DNA from 2 places in the Arthrobacter ginkgonis genome. Region 2 is predicted to be linked to the other one. Evidence: predicted binding sites of a transcription regulator. Region 2 holds the regulator's gene; the other holds the start of a gene.
What was found. The regulator Rex, encoded in region 2, represses fermentation and respiration genes when NADH is low (regulators of the CRP and FNR family bind a similar motif). The targets are predictions, from matches to a motif close to CTTGTGAANNNNTTCACAAG.
Positions count from the first base shown of each region.

Region 1 (7,168 bases), on a different contig from region 2:
CGCGCGTAATCCTGGTCAGACGGAGGACGTCGCCGGTTCGGCCGGCGTCGCTCCCCCTTCATCCGTCCAGTCGCGCCCCAGGTCGGCGGAGAGCGCCGGGTCCGACTCGACGTCGGGCTCATGGGCAACGGCGGTGCCCGCCTTGTCCCCGTTGCGGAGGTGGAGCTTGTCCTTGAGGGAAGCGGCCGCCGCGACGGCTGCCTCCGAGGCCTCCGGAGCCTTTTCCTTGACGGTCTTGCCGAGGTCACCCAGGGTCTGCCGGGTGCGGGGATCCTTCACGAAGGTGCGTGCGGCGTCGACGATCCGGTCGTAGCTTTCGCGGCCTGCACGGGCTCCCAGCAGGTATCCGGCCAGCCCTCCGGCCACAAGAGTGAGAATACGAATGGTGATCCCCTTCGAGTTACGGTGGCCTCCCCTGGAGGGGTGCGCCATCTTGGCGGTCAGGTGAGATGATCGGGTCCAGCTCACTTGGTGTTGGGAATTTCCCAACGCCTCGGGCTCTACTATTACCGATTTGACCACAGTCGTCAACAACCGTTGCGGGATTTCCCGTACGGAGGGCCGCGAAAGGGCTCTGGAAATCACGGTGCGGGGCCGGGTCCGGCGGACGGGAACGCGACGCGTGCGGCGGGCGCCGGGGCCCGGGTTTTCGGGGCTTGCCCCTGCCGTCGCGTGAGGCCCTAGCGTGGGGGCCATGAACGAAAATAACGGGCACCAATGGAGCATCGGGGAACTGGTCACGGCCAGCGGAGTAACGGTGCGGACGCTTCACCACTATGACGAAATCGGCCTGCTCCCGCCCGGCGGAAGGACCGGGTCGGGCCACCGCCGCTACACGGCTGAGGACCTGCGGCGGCTCTACCGGATCCGGGCCCTGAGCAGGTCATGGCCACGCTGGAGGGGATGGCCCTGTACGAAAAGCACTTCACCCCGGAGCAGCGCCGCGAGCTGGAGAACCGCCGGGCCGACCTCGGTCCGGAGCGGATCGAGGACCTCAAGGCCACGTGGATCGGGCTGGTCGAGGAGGGCCTGGCCCTCGTGGCCGCCGGCAGCCCTGCCGACGGCCCGGAGGCCAGGGACGCCGACTAAAGAGGGCCCTCTCCGACGAACCGGTTCCGGCCGGCACGGTAGCCAAAGCATGCCGCCAGCAGGCCGACTGCCAGGAACAGGATGCCGGCGGCGGTGAAGGAGCCCGTGGCCTGGTGCAGCTGGCCCACCAGCAACGTCCCCGTGGAGCCGACGCCGTAGCCCACGCCCTGCATCATGCCAGACAGCTGCGCGGCGGTGTGCCCGTCCCGGGTCCGGAGCATGATCAGGGTGAGAGCCACGGCGGTGAGGCTTCCTTGGCCCAGTCCCAGCAGGCCAGCCCAGACCCACACGAGGTCCAGGGGGCCGAAGATGCTCAGGGCGAAGCCGCCGCCGGTCATCAGCGCAACCACCGTGTTGATGCCCCGCTGGTCGCGGAGCCTGGCGGCAAGCGCCGGCGCCAACAGCGACCCGAGCATCTGCAGCACAATGCTGACGGACACGATCAGCCCCGCCGTCGCTCCGTCCACGCCGCGCTCCCGCAGGATGGGCGCCAGCCAGGCAAAGACGCTGAAGGACATCATGGCCTGCAGCACCATGAAGACGGTGACCTGCCAGGCCACCGGGGAGCGCCAGACGCTCACGCCCTCCTTCACCGCCTGGCGCCGCACCCGGGGCTGGCGGAGCGCCGCCGGAAGGAACAGCAGCAGGACGACGGCGGCAGGCACCGCCCAGAACCACAGCGCCCGGGTCCATTCGCCCGTGGCCGCGTAGACCGGGTAGGTAAAGCCCGCCCCGAGTGCCGCGGAAGCGCAGATGGCAGTCGTGTAGAGCCCACCCATCAGGCCCATCCGGTGCGGGAAATCGCGCTTCACCAATCCGGGAAGGAGCACGTTGCACAGCGCGATGGCAGCGCCGCAGGCAGCCGTCCCGGCCAGGAGGGCAGGCAGATGGCCCGCTCCCTGCCCGGCGCCGGGTCCCGGCAGCCCCAGTTCCGCCGGGCGCAGCAGGAGCCCCGCCGTCAGCACGGCCATGGCCGCCAGCAGGACCCGTTCGGCTCCAAAACGCCGGGCCAGGGCCGGGGCAAGCGGCGCGAACACGCCCAGTAGCGTCACCGGAACGGTGGTCAGCACCACCACGGACCACCCGGGCAGCGCCGCCTGCGCGGTGACCTCCGGAAGTACCGCCGAGAAGCTGGAGAAGACCGTGCGGAGGTTCAGTCCGATCAGGACCAGGCACGTCCCCAGATACAGAAGCTGCCAACGGCTGCCCACGCGGATGGGTTCCGGCGCGGGCGGCTCCTCGATCTCGGCGTCCACCAGTGTGCCGGGTCCGCCCTCGGCCGCAGCGGGGCCGGGCCGGGGCTTCCTCGCCCCGGCATCCATTGCTTCCTTCACCCGCGCCCTCGCATCGTCCTTGGTCTGCTTGCCGTCAGCCAGATCGGGTCAGACGGTAGAGGGCCTCACATTACCCCGCGAGGGTTACCCATTCAATGGCATTTCATTCCCACTGGATGGACAGAAGTGGGGAGCCCGTGCCACGGACCTTCGGCGACGGCCTCGGCCCGGAACCCTAGTTGACCCGGTCCCCGTAGGGGGAGGACCTGCGGCCGGTGACCAGCCTGTAGCCCAGCCAGACGAACAGCGCCACCAGGGCCACCAGAAACAGCAGCACCAGGAAGGGCACAAGGAGGGCTGCCCCGACCAGGCCCAGCGCCACCCCGTCCTCGGCGGTGCTCGCCACCGGGGCGGCCGCGCCCGCGGTCATCGTGTTGAGCACGGGCCGGGCCGTCATTTTGGCTAGGTGAACCACCAGCGCGACCGCAACGCCGATCAGCACCGGAATCCACTGGTCCCCCGCGAAGAAGGTCTGCGGATCCGAAACCCTGACGGTTTCGGCACCCAGGCCCGAGGCGAAGACGATTCCGCCGGAGGCCGGACGGATCAGCGTCTGCACCCCGTCGTTGATGCTGTCCACCACCGGCACCTTGTCGGCGATGATCTCCAGCACCAGGAGGCCCGTCAGGATGACCAGCATCCACCCGTTGGACAGCCACTCCCACCCCGGCGGCAGGTCGACCAGTCCCGTGAAACGGTCAAGGAGGCCAAGCGCCAGCATGGGAATGTATGCGTTGAGCCCGGCGGCCGAGCTGAGCCCCATCGCGGTGAGAAACTCCATGACCCCAGATTAGATGGAGCCGTTCCGATTGGACCCCTGCCGATTGGACCCGGCCGGTCCCCGCGCCGTCGGGACGGGGCTAGCTGCCCGCGACCGCCTGCGCGGCGCCGTAGCTGGGTTCGCGGCGCTTGAACCAGCGGATCACCGCGGTGGTGACCGGGACGAAGACAAACTCGACGGCGGTCTTGTACAGGAAGCCGACCACCACGTAGTTCACGAAGGTCGGCATGTCCGCGATGCCGATGACCGGGGCCGCGATGGCGCAGAAGATCAGCGTGTCCGCGAACTCCCCGACGCCGGTGGAGCCCATGAGCCGGGCGACCAGGCCCTTCTCGCCGAAGCGTTCCTTCATCTTGACCAGCACCAGGGAGTTCAGCGTCTGGCCCACCAGGAAACCGGCCAGCGAGGCGGCGACGATCTGCCAGACCGGGCCGAGGGTGCGCTCCAGCGCGGCCTGGCCGTCGTACCACTCCGCTGCGGGCAGCGCGATGACGATCCAGAAGCACAGGGACGCGAAGGCCGCCAAAATGAAGGTGGTGAGGATCGCCCGGCGGGCGGCGCGGAAACCGTAGACCTCGCTGACCACGTCGCCGAGGATGTAGGCCAGCGGGAAAAGGAAGAAGCCGCCGTCGGTCACGATCGGCCCGAAGGTCACGCCCTTGGAGGCGCCGATGTTGGACAGGATCACGACGACGGCCATCAGGGCCAGCACGGTCGAGAAGTAGGGGCTGCCCGCCGCGGCAAAGGCCGCGTGCTTGAGCGAAGGAACGTCTGGTTTGGCGGAGGTTTCGGCCATGGAGGATTACCCAATCTGAAAGTGGTTCGCTGGGCGGCCCGACCTGGGGGAACGGCCCCTTGGAGGTCGGGGGCGGGGTGTCAAACCCCCGCCATCGGCGCCCGCTGTATTAGCACTTGACCCTCGATTGTCCCATGGAGGGGGCTCGGGCCCGCCAGGTCCATGGCGCCCGCCACATCCGGATCTGTTTTTGAACATGTTCAAAAACAGATAAACTGGAACGGATCCCCGCCACAGCAAGGAAAAGCATGGCCATGCAGACCGCCAAAGGAGCCGGAACCCGGCAAAGCGTCCTAAATGCTTCGCTGCGCCTGTTCGCAAAGGACGGTTTCCAAAAGACCACGATGCGCGCCATCGCGGCGGAATCCGGCCACTCGCTGGGCAACGCCTACTACTACTTCGGGTCCAAGGAAGAGCTGGCGGGAGAGCTCTACCGCAACCTGCGCCAAGAGCACCGCACCCGCGCCTGGCCCAAGCTCGCCGCGGGCAACAACCTGGAGACCCACATCCGGACCATCCTGAACACCGTGCTGGATGTCCTCGAGCCTTTCCACGACTTCGGCCCGGCCTTCATCCGCGCCGGCCTCACCGGCACCGAGGACCCCCAGGATCCGGACCGGGGGCGCGACCTGGCGCTGTGGCGGCAGGCCGTGGAGACCGCCCGTCCGCAGCCCCCGCTGTCCATGCGCCAGGACCTTCCGGAACTGCTGTGGCTGCTTGAGCGCGGCGTCGTCCTGTTCTGGGCGCACGACCCCTCCCCCGGCCACCGGCGCAGCCGCCGCCTGATCACCAACGCGTCCCCCGTCGTCGCACGCCTGGTGGTGCTGTCCCGCCTGCCGGTGGTGCGCACGATCTTCGATGACCTCATCGGGCTGGTCCGCGCCACTGCTTAGCCACTGGCGCCTAGTCCATTGGCGCCCGGCCGGCGGCCGGCCGCGGCTGCCCGCCTAAAATGGGTGTATGACTTCCCCCGAAAACGCCTCCCGCCCTGCCATCACGCTGACCATCGCCGGTTCGGAGGCCACCGGCGGCGCCGGAGCGCAAGCGGACCTGAAGACGTTCCAGGAACTGGGCGTCTACGGCATCACCGCCCTGACCTGCATCGTCTCCTTCGACCCGAAGGACAACTGGAACCACCGCTTCGTGCCGGTCGAGGCGCAGGTCATCGCCGACCAGCTCGAGGCGGTGCAGACCTGCTACCAAGGCAGCCTGGACACCGTGAAGCTGGGCATGATGGGCTCCCCGGCCACCATCGACACCGTGGCCGCCGCGCTCAAGGGGCAGGAGTGGCGCAACATCGTGCTGGACCCGGTGCTGATCTGCAAGGGCCAGGAGCCGGGCCACGCCCTGGACACCGACCAGGCGCTGAAGGCCAGCCTGCTGCCGCTGGCCACCTTCGTCACCCCCAACCACTTCGAGGCCGAGTCCCTGTCAGGGATCGAGATCAAGGACGTCGAGGACCTCAAGGAGGCCGCGCGGGTGATCCACGAGGCCTCCGGCGCGGCCGTGCTGGCCAAGGGCGGCGTGCGCCTGGCCGGCTCCGAGGCCGTGGACGTGTTCTTCGACGGCACCACCCTCGAGGTGCTCTCCGCGCCGAAGGTAGGCGAGGTCGCCGTGTCCGGCGCCGGGTGCTCGCTGGCCGCCGCCATCACCGCCGAACTGGCCAAGGGCGCCACCCCGCTGGATGCCGCGCGCACCGCCAAGGCGTTCGTGACCGAAGGCATCAAGAACCGCGTCTCCTCCAGCGCCCCGTTCGACGCCCTGTGGCAGGGCGGCGCCCGCTAGCCCAAGGCGGCCGGCCGCGAACTTTCCCTAGGGCGCGAAACACGGCGCACACCAGGACGACGCCGGCGCCGGGGTCGGGCCCGCCGGGCGCGGCCCCGGCGCCGTTTTGGCTTCAGGCCCCGACCTGGCGGAGCTGACCAGCGGACATCACGAATTGTGGCGCCCCGGATCCCGCCCTTTGTGGACCGCGTCACCTAGGCTGTGAAACGAGCTACAGCCGGGGGGGTGCTTCCTTAGCCTGCCCTGGCATCGTTCCGTCAGCAGGAATCCCTAGGAGTCTCATGTCCACCTCGCACCGTCCCCGCCTGGCGCGGGCGGTCGTGGCAGCCGCGTCGGGCCTCGCCCTCGCCGTTTCCATGGCCCTCCCCTCCACCGCAGCCCCGCTGGACCCCGATCCCACCCCCGGCAACGCCGCCCAGGCGCTAAAGGGCTCCTCCCTCGCCGGAGGGAAGGTCTCTGCCCCCCTCTCCACCGCCAGCGGGGAGGTGAGCGTGTTCGTGCAGTTCGACGGCGAGGGCGCGTTCGAGCAGACGCAGACCGAGGCGGTCCGCGAAGGCCGTTCCAAGCCGGTCAAGGACACCGCCAAGGTCAAGCGGATCCGCGCGGACATCGCCGCCCAGGGCAAGTCCGCCGCCCAGGAGGCCGATGCCGAAGTCATCTACACCACCACCAACACCGTCCCCGGCGTGGCCTTGCGCGGCGAGGCCGACCGGCTGCGCGAACTGGCCGAGCGCACCGACGTCGTCTCCGTCTCCGCGATCATCCCGAAGTCCCCGGACAACTTGGGCGCCGTCATCGACACCGCCGCGCTGTCCTCCTGGGTCTCGCTCGGGGTCACCGGCAAGGGCGTGACCATCGCGGTGCTGGACACCGGCGTCGACTACACGCACGCCACCTTCGGCGGACCGGGCACCACCGCCGCCTACCGTGAGGCCAAGGACTCCGTGTCGCTGCCGGCCGCCTCCTCCGGCCTCTACGACCCGGCGAAGTTCAAGGGCGGCTGGGACCTGGTCGGCGACAGCTACAACGCCGACGCCACCGACCCCGCCTACCAGCCGGTTCCGCATCCGGACTCCAACCCGCTGGACTGCAACACCGGCAACACCAACGGGCACGGCACCCACGTGGCGGGGACCGCCGCCGGGTACGGCGTCAACGCCGACGGCACCACCTTCACCGGCGACCACGCCACCCTCACCACCGCGCAGGTGGCCGCGTTGAAGGTGGGCCCGGGCACCGCCCCCGCCGCCAGCGTCGTTGGCCTGCGCATCTTCGGCTGCAGCGGCGCCACCGAGGTCACCGGCCAGGCGCTGGACCGCGTACTGGACCCCAACGGCGACGGCGACTTCTCCGACCGCGCGCAGATAGTGAACATGTCCCTCG
Region 1 covers NZ_BAABEO010000009.1:271,465-278,632, reverse strand. Annotated here, with positions in the region: gene ABD912_RS07880 (hypothetical protein) at 16-366, opposite strand; partial or broken gene ABD912_RS07875 (MerR family DNA-binding transcriptional regulator) at 695-865, shown strand; gene ABD912_RS07870 (hypothetical protein) at 904-1,089, shown strand; gene ABD912_RS07865 (MFS transporter) at 1,086-2,411, opposite strand; gene ABD912_RS07860 (DUF4126 domain-containing protein) at 2,599-3,204, opposite strand; gene ABD912_RS07855 (queuosine precursor transporter) at 3,284-4,000, opposite strand; gene ABD912_RS07850 (TetR/AcrR family transcriptional regulator) at 4,249-4,893, shown strand; gene thiD (bifunctional hydroxymethylpyrimidine kinase/phosphomethylpyrimidine kinase) at 4,961-5,785, shown strand; gene ABD912_RS07840 (S8 family serine peptidase) at 6,067-7,168, shown strand, end outside.
Region 1: a site for Rex is predicted at 4,188-4,207, ahead of ABD912_RS07855 (queuosine precursor transporter). Genes of this name have one in related genera too.

Region 2 (7,168 bases):
GCTGAACCCCCGCGTCATCGTGGACGCCAGCCACGCGAACTCCGGAAAGTCCCATGTCCGCCAGGCGGAGGTCATCGACGAGCTCGCCGCCCGCCTTGCCGCCGGCGAGCCGGGCATCGCCGGCCTCATGGCGGAGAGCTTCCTGGTTCCGGGGGCGCAGAAGCTTGAGGTCCCCGCCCCGGACGCGGCCCGCGGTCCGCGGGAGAACCCCGTGCTCGAGGGCCTGGTCTACGGCCAGTCCGTCACCGACGCCTGCATGGGCTGGGAGGCGACCGAAACCGCGCTGGAGACCCTCGCGGCCGCGGTGCGTGCCGGACGCGGCGGCGCGTAGGAGGGGCTTGGGCGGACGGTCCCCGGCCCCGGTCGGGGGCCCGGTGCGGGACCTGCGTAAAGCGGGTCCACGGAGCGGTCAGGGCTTTCACTTTCACCCCTCCAGCCACTAGAGTGACTAGCCAGACGGCATCGCCTGCTGCGCGCCAACCGGTGCGTAGAGTCAACGCACCCGTCGTTCATCGATGGGCCGTGTTGTCCAAGTCAGGAGTGGATCGGGGATGGCAGACGCTGGGAATTTCGCGAACGCGCACTTCATGACGGTTGCCGAGGTCGCCGAGGTCATGCGCGTGTCGAAGATGACCGTGTACCGGCTGGTGCACTCGGGCGACCTCCCCGCCGTCCGCTTCGGGCGCTCCTACCGCGTTCCGGAGACCGCCGTCGAGGAATACCTGCGCACGGCACGTGTGGATGGGGCCTCGGAGACCGCCTGAGGCCCGTGGTCTGACACGCCTGCAGAAGCAGGTAACCTGTTAAGGAACGTTTGACGTCCAGTTGGCTGCGATCGGTTGCTTTTGGTGCCGGAAAGTAGTCGGCACATATAGACAGTGAGGAACCACTATGGGCTCTGTTATCAAGAAGCGCCGCAAGCGTATGGCCAAGAAGAAGCACCGCAAGTTGCTTCGCAAGACCCGCCACCAGCGCCGCAACAAGAAGTAGCCGCGCTCCGGCACAAGCCGGATCAAGGCACGACGGCGGGGCCGCACCTTTCGAAGCGAGAGGTGCGGCCCCGCCGTCGTTTTGTCTCCCGGCCTGCCCCGGACGGCAGGGGGAGCCGGTACCGTGGAGGCATGGATTCCTCCGCCACCGAACCCCGTGTCCTCCTGCTGACCCGTCCCGGTTGCCACCTGTGCGAGGCCGCCCGGGAAACGGTGGCCGCCGTGGCCGGCAGGCTGGGCGTGGCGTGGGCCGAACGGCGGATCGACGACGATCCGGAACTCCTGGCCCGGCATTCGGAGGAGGTCCCGGTGCTGCTCGTGGACGGAACCGTTCGCGATTTCTGGGTCATCGACCCGCAGCGCCTCGAGGGCCTGCTCACGGCGCCGCAGGCCTGAAAGCACAGCGCCGCAGGCCTGAAGCGGACCGGTCGTGGGCCTCAAACGGCCCGGCCGGTTGCGTCCTGCGCGGCGCGTCTTTTATTTTTGGGGCCGGCCCCGCGTCGGCCTAGAGTTGACTATCCAACCAGCACGAGGAGCGGTCGAGCATGCCACGCAGCAAAGGGCCGGCACAGCCCCCCGCGGAGACCGGTCCCGCCGCGGCGCGGCACCTGCCGGAAGCCACCCTGGTCCGCCTGACGCAGTACCTGCGTGCGCTGACCGAACTGCGTGACGCGGGGCGTTCCAGCGCCTCCTCCGAGGTGCTGGCCGAGGCCGCCGGGGTCAATTCGGCGATCCTGCGCAAGGACCTGTCCCTGCTGGGGTCCTACGGCACTCGCGGGGTGGGTTACGAGACCGAGGTCCTGGCCCAACGCATCACCGAATGCCTGGGGCTGACCCACGAGTGGCGCGTCTCCATCATCGGTGCCGGCAACCTGGGCCGTGCGCTGTCCGGGTACGGCGGATTCCGCAACCGCGGCTTCTCGGTGGTGGCGCTCTTCGACGCCAGCCCGGACCTCATTGGGCGGGACGTGAACGGTCTGCGCGTGGCCAACGTCGCCTTCCTGGAGGACGTCCTCACGTTCACCCGGACCAACATGGCAGTGCTGGCCGTTCCCGGACCGGTGGCCCAGGAACTGGCCGACAGGCTGGTCCGCATCGGGGTGCGCAGCATCCTGAGCTTCGCGCCGGTGGTGCTGCAGGTTCCCGAGGGCGTGACGCTGCGGAAGGTCGACCTGGCCACGGAACTGCAGATCCTGGCCTACCACGCCCAGCAGGCCGGCCAGACGGGCCTGCAGCGGCCGTAAGGGCCCGTTCCGCGCCGGCCCTGGGCGGCGGCGCCCCTTAAACGGCGGTGTCCGCATCCCGTGGGGGAAGCGGACACCGTTGTTGGCCTGCTGCTTGGCAGGGCTACTTGGCAGGGCTACTTGGCGAGGCTATTTGGCCAGGCCGGCCTTCTTCGCGGCGATGTAGTCGCTCGAGGGCTTCAGCCAGGCCAGCACGATGCCGGCGACGCCCAGCACGATCACGGCCGCGGTCAGCGGGTCGGCCCCCAGTAGGCCGAACAGCGACAGGGCGGCCAGCACGGTTCCGGTGATGCGGGCGCCGTTGCTGCCCTTGCGGATGAAGAACGCGATCAGGGCGTAGAGGCCGGCGCCGATCACGGCGAAGACCACGGCAAGGGTCTTGAACATGCCGATCATGGAAGCGAAGGTCACGCCGGCCGCCTCCATCTGGGCCTGCATCTCCGCGTACGTCGCCGCATCCTGGCCGCGCAGGGTGCCTTCGATCATGCCCAGCAGCACGTCGGAGGGAACCATCGCCACCACCAGGCCGGAGACCAGGGTCAGGGCGCCGGCGGCAAGGATGAGCCAGAAGGCAATGTTCAGCTGCTTCGGGCGTTCCACCGGCGTCGCCGGGCCGCCAAAGCCGTACTGGCCCGGCTGCGGGGCCTGGTAGCCGTACGGCGGCTGGCCGTAGGGGGCCTGCGGCTGCCCGTACGGGGACTGGCCATAGGGCGACTGTCCGTACGGGGGTTGTCCGGGCTGGGGCTGTCCGTATTGCGGTTGCCCGTAGGGGGCCTGCGGGGATTGCGGGGCCTGCGGGTCCTGCGGCTGGGCGGGCTGGCCGCCGTCCGGCAGGCGCTGGCCATACCGGGGTTGTTCCGGGACCTGCGGGGTGTCGTCCGGGGTGCTCATGGTTCCTCCTGGTCCGGCAAGGGCTGTCCGTTTCACGATATCCGCTGGTCCCCGCGCCGCGCCGTCATCAAGAAGGCTGATTTTCGTCCCGTCCCGGGCCGGACAGGAAACGACGGCGGCCGCGCCGCCGGAGGTCCCGGCGGCGCGGCCGCTGAAGAGGTGGTGGTGGAGGGTGGTGCCGCGGAAGGTGGCCTAGGACTCCTTGACGAAGGCGACGTCCAGGGTGATCTTCACCTTGTCGCTGACCAGCACCCCGCCGGCCTCCAGGGCCGCGTTCCAGGTGAGTCCAAAGTCCTTGCGGGAAATGGTGGTCTCGGCGGAGAACCCGGCGCGGGTGGCGCCGAACGGGTCGACGGTCACGCCGTTGAACTCGACCTGGAACTCGACCGGGAGGGTGACGCCGTGGATGGTCAGGTTGCCGGCCAGGGTGTAGTCCTCGCCGCCGCCGGTGATGTCGGTGCCCGTGAACTCCAGGGTCGGGAACTTCTCGACGTCGAAGAAGTCCGGGCCCTTGACGTGCGCGTCGCGGTTGGCGTCACCGGAGTTGAAGGACGCGGACCGGACCGTCGCCTGCAGCACGGAGGCCTCAAGCGAATCGGCGGCCTTGATGGTCGCCTCGGCCTCGGTGAACTTGCCACGGACCTTGCTGATGCCCGCGTGGCGGACGGTGAATCCGATCTCGGAGTGCGCGATGTCGAGGTTCCAGACGCCGGTAGTCAGGCCTGCGGGGATGCTCATGGGTTCTCCTTATGCGGTGGGTGGGGATCGGGGCCGTTCAACCCGTCACCAACAGACTATTGAATGCAAACGCATATATCTAGACCTTTCTTGAAGATTTAACGAAAAGTTCGCGTGATGGTTGTCACCGGCCCGTTTTAGGCTCTTTCCCGATCGTTTGAGACACTGGAACCATGCCTCTTGCCACCGTCCATCTCCTGCGCCATGGGGAAGTTCACAACCCGGACAGGGTGCTCTACGGCCGGCTCCCGGAGTTCCACCTGTCCGACCTCGGGCGCACGATGGCCCAGCGCGCCGCGGAGCATTTCACCGCCCGCCGCAAGGCCGGGGCGAAGATCGTGCTGCTGGCGGCCTCCCCGCTGGACCGCGCGCAGGAGACGGCCGCGCCCACGGCCGCGGCGCTGGGCCTGGAAATCGTCACCGAGCCGCGCATCATCGAGGCCACCAACCACTTCGAGGGCCTGTCCCGGATCGGGAGCCAGCTCAAGCGCCCGCGGCACTGGCCCTACCTGGTCAATCCGCTCCGTCCGTCGTGGGGGGAGCCGTACTCCGCTCAGGTGGAACGGATGATGGAGGCGGTGCGCGACCTGCGCGACCGCGCCGTCGAAATCGGCGGCCCCGGGGCGGAGGCCGTGCTGGTGAGCCACCAGCTGCCCATCTGGGTCACCCGACGCGCTGCCGAGGGCAAGCCCCTGTGGCACGACCCGCGCAAGCGGGAATGCACTCTCACCTCCGTGACCAGTCTTGTATTCGAGGGGGATCGACTGGTCGACGTCCGCTACGAAGAACCGAGTGCCGACCTGCTGGCCGGCGCCGCGAACATCCCTGGAGCCTAGCCCGATGCCCCTTCCCGTCCCCTCGCAGCCGAGCCGGCGCGCATTGCTGCGCGCCGCCGTCGTGCTTGCCGCCGCGCTTCCGCTGGCCGCCTGCGCCAGCGAGGATCCGCTGGCCGCGCAGGCGCGCGAAGGCAACAACAAGAACTACATCGCCGGCGACGGCGCGGTGGAGACGTACGCCGCGGACTCCCGCGGCGAAGCGGTCAAGGTGGCCGGAACCCTCTACAACGGCACCGCGGTGGACTCCGCGGACTGGGCCGGGCAGGTCACCGTCCTGAACTTCTGGTACGCCGCCTGCGCGCCGTGCCGCGTCGAGGCCCCGCACATGAAGGAGCTGGCCGAGGCGTTCACCGGCCAGGGCGTGCAGTTCATCGGCGTCAACGTGCGCGACGAGCGGGCCACCGCCGAGGCGTTCGAGCGCAGCTTCGGGATCCCGTACCCGTCCATGCCGGACAAGGACGGTTCAATCCTGCTGGCGCTGACCAAGTACGTGCCGCCGCAGGCGGTGCCGACCACCCTGGTGCTGGACAAGCAGGGGCGCGTGGCGGCACGCGTCCTTGGCGCCGTGGACAAGGGCACGCTCAAGGCCCTGATCGGCGACCGCGTCGCCGAAGCGGCGTGAGCGCCGCCGCGCTGGTGACGGTCGCCGCCCAGGCCAACCCCTTCGCCGAACTGGTCCAGGACGGTTCCCTCCTGATGGCCGCGCCCGTGGCCCTGCTGGCCGGACTCGTCTCCTTCCTCTCGCCCTGCGTGCTGCCGCTGGTGCCCGGGTATCTCGGGTACGTCACCGGGCTGACCGGCGCCGACCTCGCCGAGCAGCGGCGCGGGCGGATGGTGGCCGGAATCGGGCTGTTCGTGCTCGGCTTCACCGCGGTGTTCATGCTCGCCGGCGTGCTGTTCGCGCAGCTGTCCATCTGGCTCCGCTTCCAGGGCGCGTGGGTCACCCAGGCGCTGGGCGCCGTGGTGATCGTGATGGGCATCGTGTTCATGGGCGGCCTGTCCTGGTTCCAGACCGACCGCAAGATCCACAAGCGCCCGCCCGCCGGGCTGTGGGGCGCGCCGGTGCTGGGGATCACCTTCGGCCTTGGCTGGGCCCCGTGCATCGGCCCCACGCTCGCCGCCGTGCTGGCGCTGAGCAGCGGAGCCAACCCCGATCCGGCCAAGGGCGGGCTGCTGACGTTCGCCTACTGCCTGGGGCTGGGGCTGCCGTTCCTGCTGATCGCCGTGGGCTTCCGGCGCGGGATCGGGGCCCTGGCCTTCTTCCGCCGCCACCAGCTCGCGGTCATGCGGGTGGGCGGCTCGCTGCTGATCGTCCTCGGCATCCTGATGGCCACCGGCCTGTGGGGCGGCTGGGTCACGCAGCTGCAAGACTGGTTCGCCAACGAGGTGAGGTTGCCCATCTGATGGTAAAGAAAAACGCCGCGAAGACCGCGGACGTCGCCGTCCCCGCGCTGGGCCCCTTGGGCATGCTGCGCTGGGCCTGGACCCAGCTGACCAGCATGCGCACGGCGCTGTTCCTGCTGCTGCTGCTGGCCGTCGCCGCGGTGCCCGGTTCGCTGTTCCCGCAGCGCCCGGTCAACCCGGAGCAGGTCACCCAGTACCTGGCGAACAACCCCGAGCTGGGGGAGTGGCTGGACCGCTTCCAGCTGTTCGACGTGTACTCCTCGGCGTGGTTCTCCGCCGTCTACCTGCTGCTGTTCATCTCGCTGATCGGCTGCGTCATCCCGCGCGCGCAGAAGCACGCGAAGGCGCTGCGCACCCCGCCGCCGCGCACGCCCACGCGCCTGTCGCGGCTGCCCGAGCACGGCACCCTCGCGCTGCCCGCGGAGGACGACGGCGGGCCTTCCTCCGCCGCCGTCGTGCAGCGCGCCGCGGAACTGCTCAAGAAGCGCGGCTACCGCGTCGAGGCCCGCCCCGACGGACCGGCCCCGTCCGTGGGGGCCGAGCGCGGCTACCTGCGCGAAATCGGCAACCTGGTCTTCCACGTCTCGCTGATCGGGGTGCTGGGATCGGTCGCGATCGGCGGCATGTTCGGGTACAGCGGGCAGCGCCTGCTGGTGGAGGGGGAGTCCTTCGTCAACACGCTGGTCTCCTACGACTCCTTCAGCCCGGGCACCAACTTCAGCGAGGATTCGCTGGTGCCGTTCTCCATCGGCCTGGACAAGTTCGAGGTGGAGTTCGACCGCGAATCCAGCACGCACTTCGGCCAGCCGATCGACTTCACGGCCAGCGTGACCACCACTGACAAGCCCGGGGCCGAGGCCCAGCAGACGCAGCTGAAGGTGAACCACCCGGTGCGCATCGGCGGAGCCGCTGTGTACCTGGTCGGCAACGGCTACGCGCCGGTGGTGACGGTGCGCGACGGCAACGGCGACGTGGCGTTCCAGGGGCCGGTGATCGGCGTCCCGCAGGACGGCGCGTACACCTCCCTGGTGGTCATCAAGGTCCCCGACGCCCGTCCGGACCAGCT
Region 2 covers NZ_BAABEO010000008.1:658,386-665,553, reverse strand. Annotated here, with positions in the region: gene ABD912_RS05685 (3-deoxy-7-phosphoheptulonate synthase) at 1-331, shown strand, start outside; gene ABD912_RS05680 (helix-turn-helix domain-containing protein) at 552-764, shown strand; gene ABD912_RS05675 (30S ribosomal protein bS22) at 892-990, shown strand; gene ABD912_RS05670 (glutaredoxin family protein) at 1,122-1,385, shown strand; gene ABD912_RS05665 (redox-sensing transcriptional repressor Rex) at 1,535-2,233, shown strand; gene ABD912_RS05660 (hypothetical protein) at 2,363-3,124, opposite strand; gene ABD912_RS05655 (YceI family protein) at 3,317-3,862, opposite strand; gene ABD912_RS05650 (histidine phosphatase family protein) at 4,036-4,698, shown strand; gene ABD912_RS05645 (TlpA family protein disulfide reductase) at 4,703-5,320, shown strand; gene ABD912_RS05640 (cytochrome c biogenesis CcdA family protein) at 5,395-6,102, shown strand; gene resB (cytochrome c biogenesis protein ResB) at 6,102-7,168, shown strand, end outside.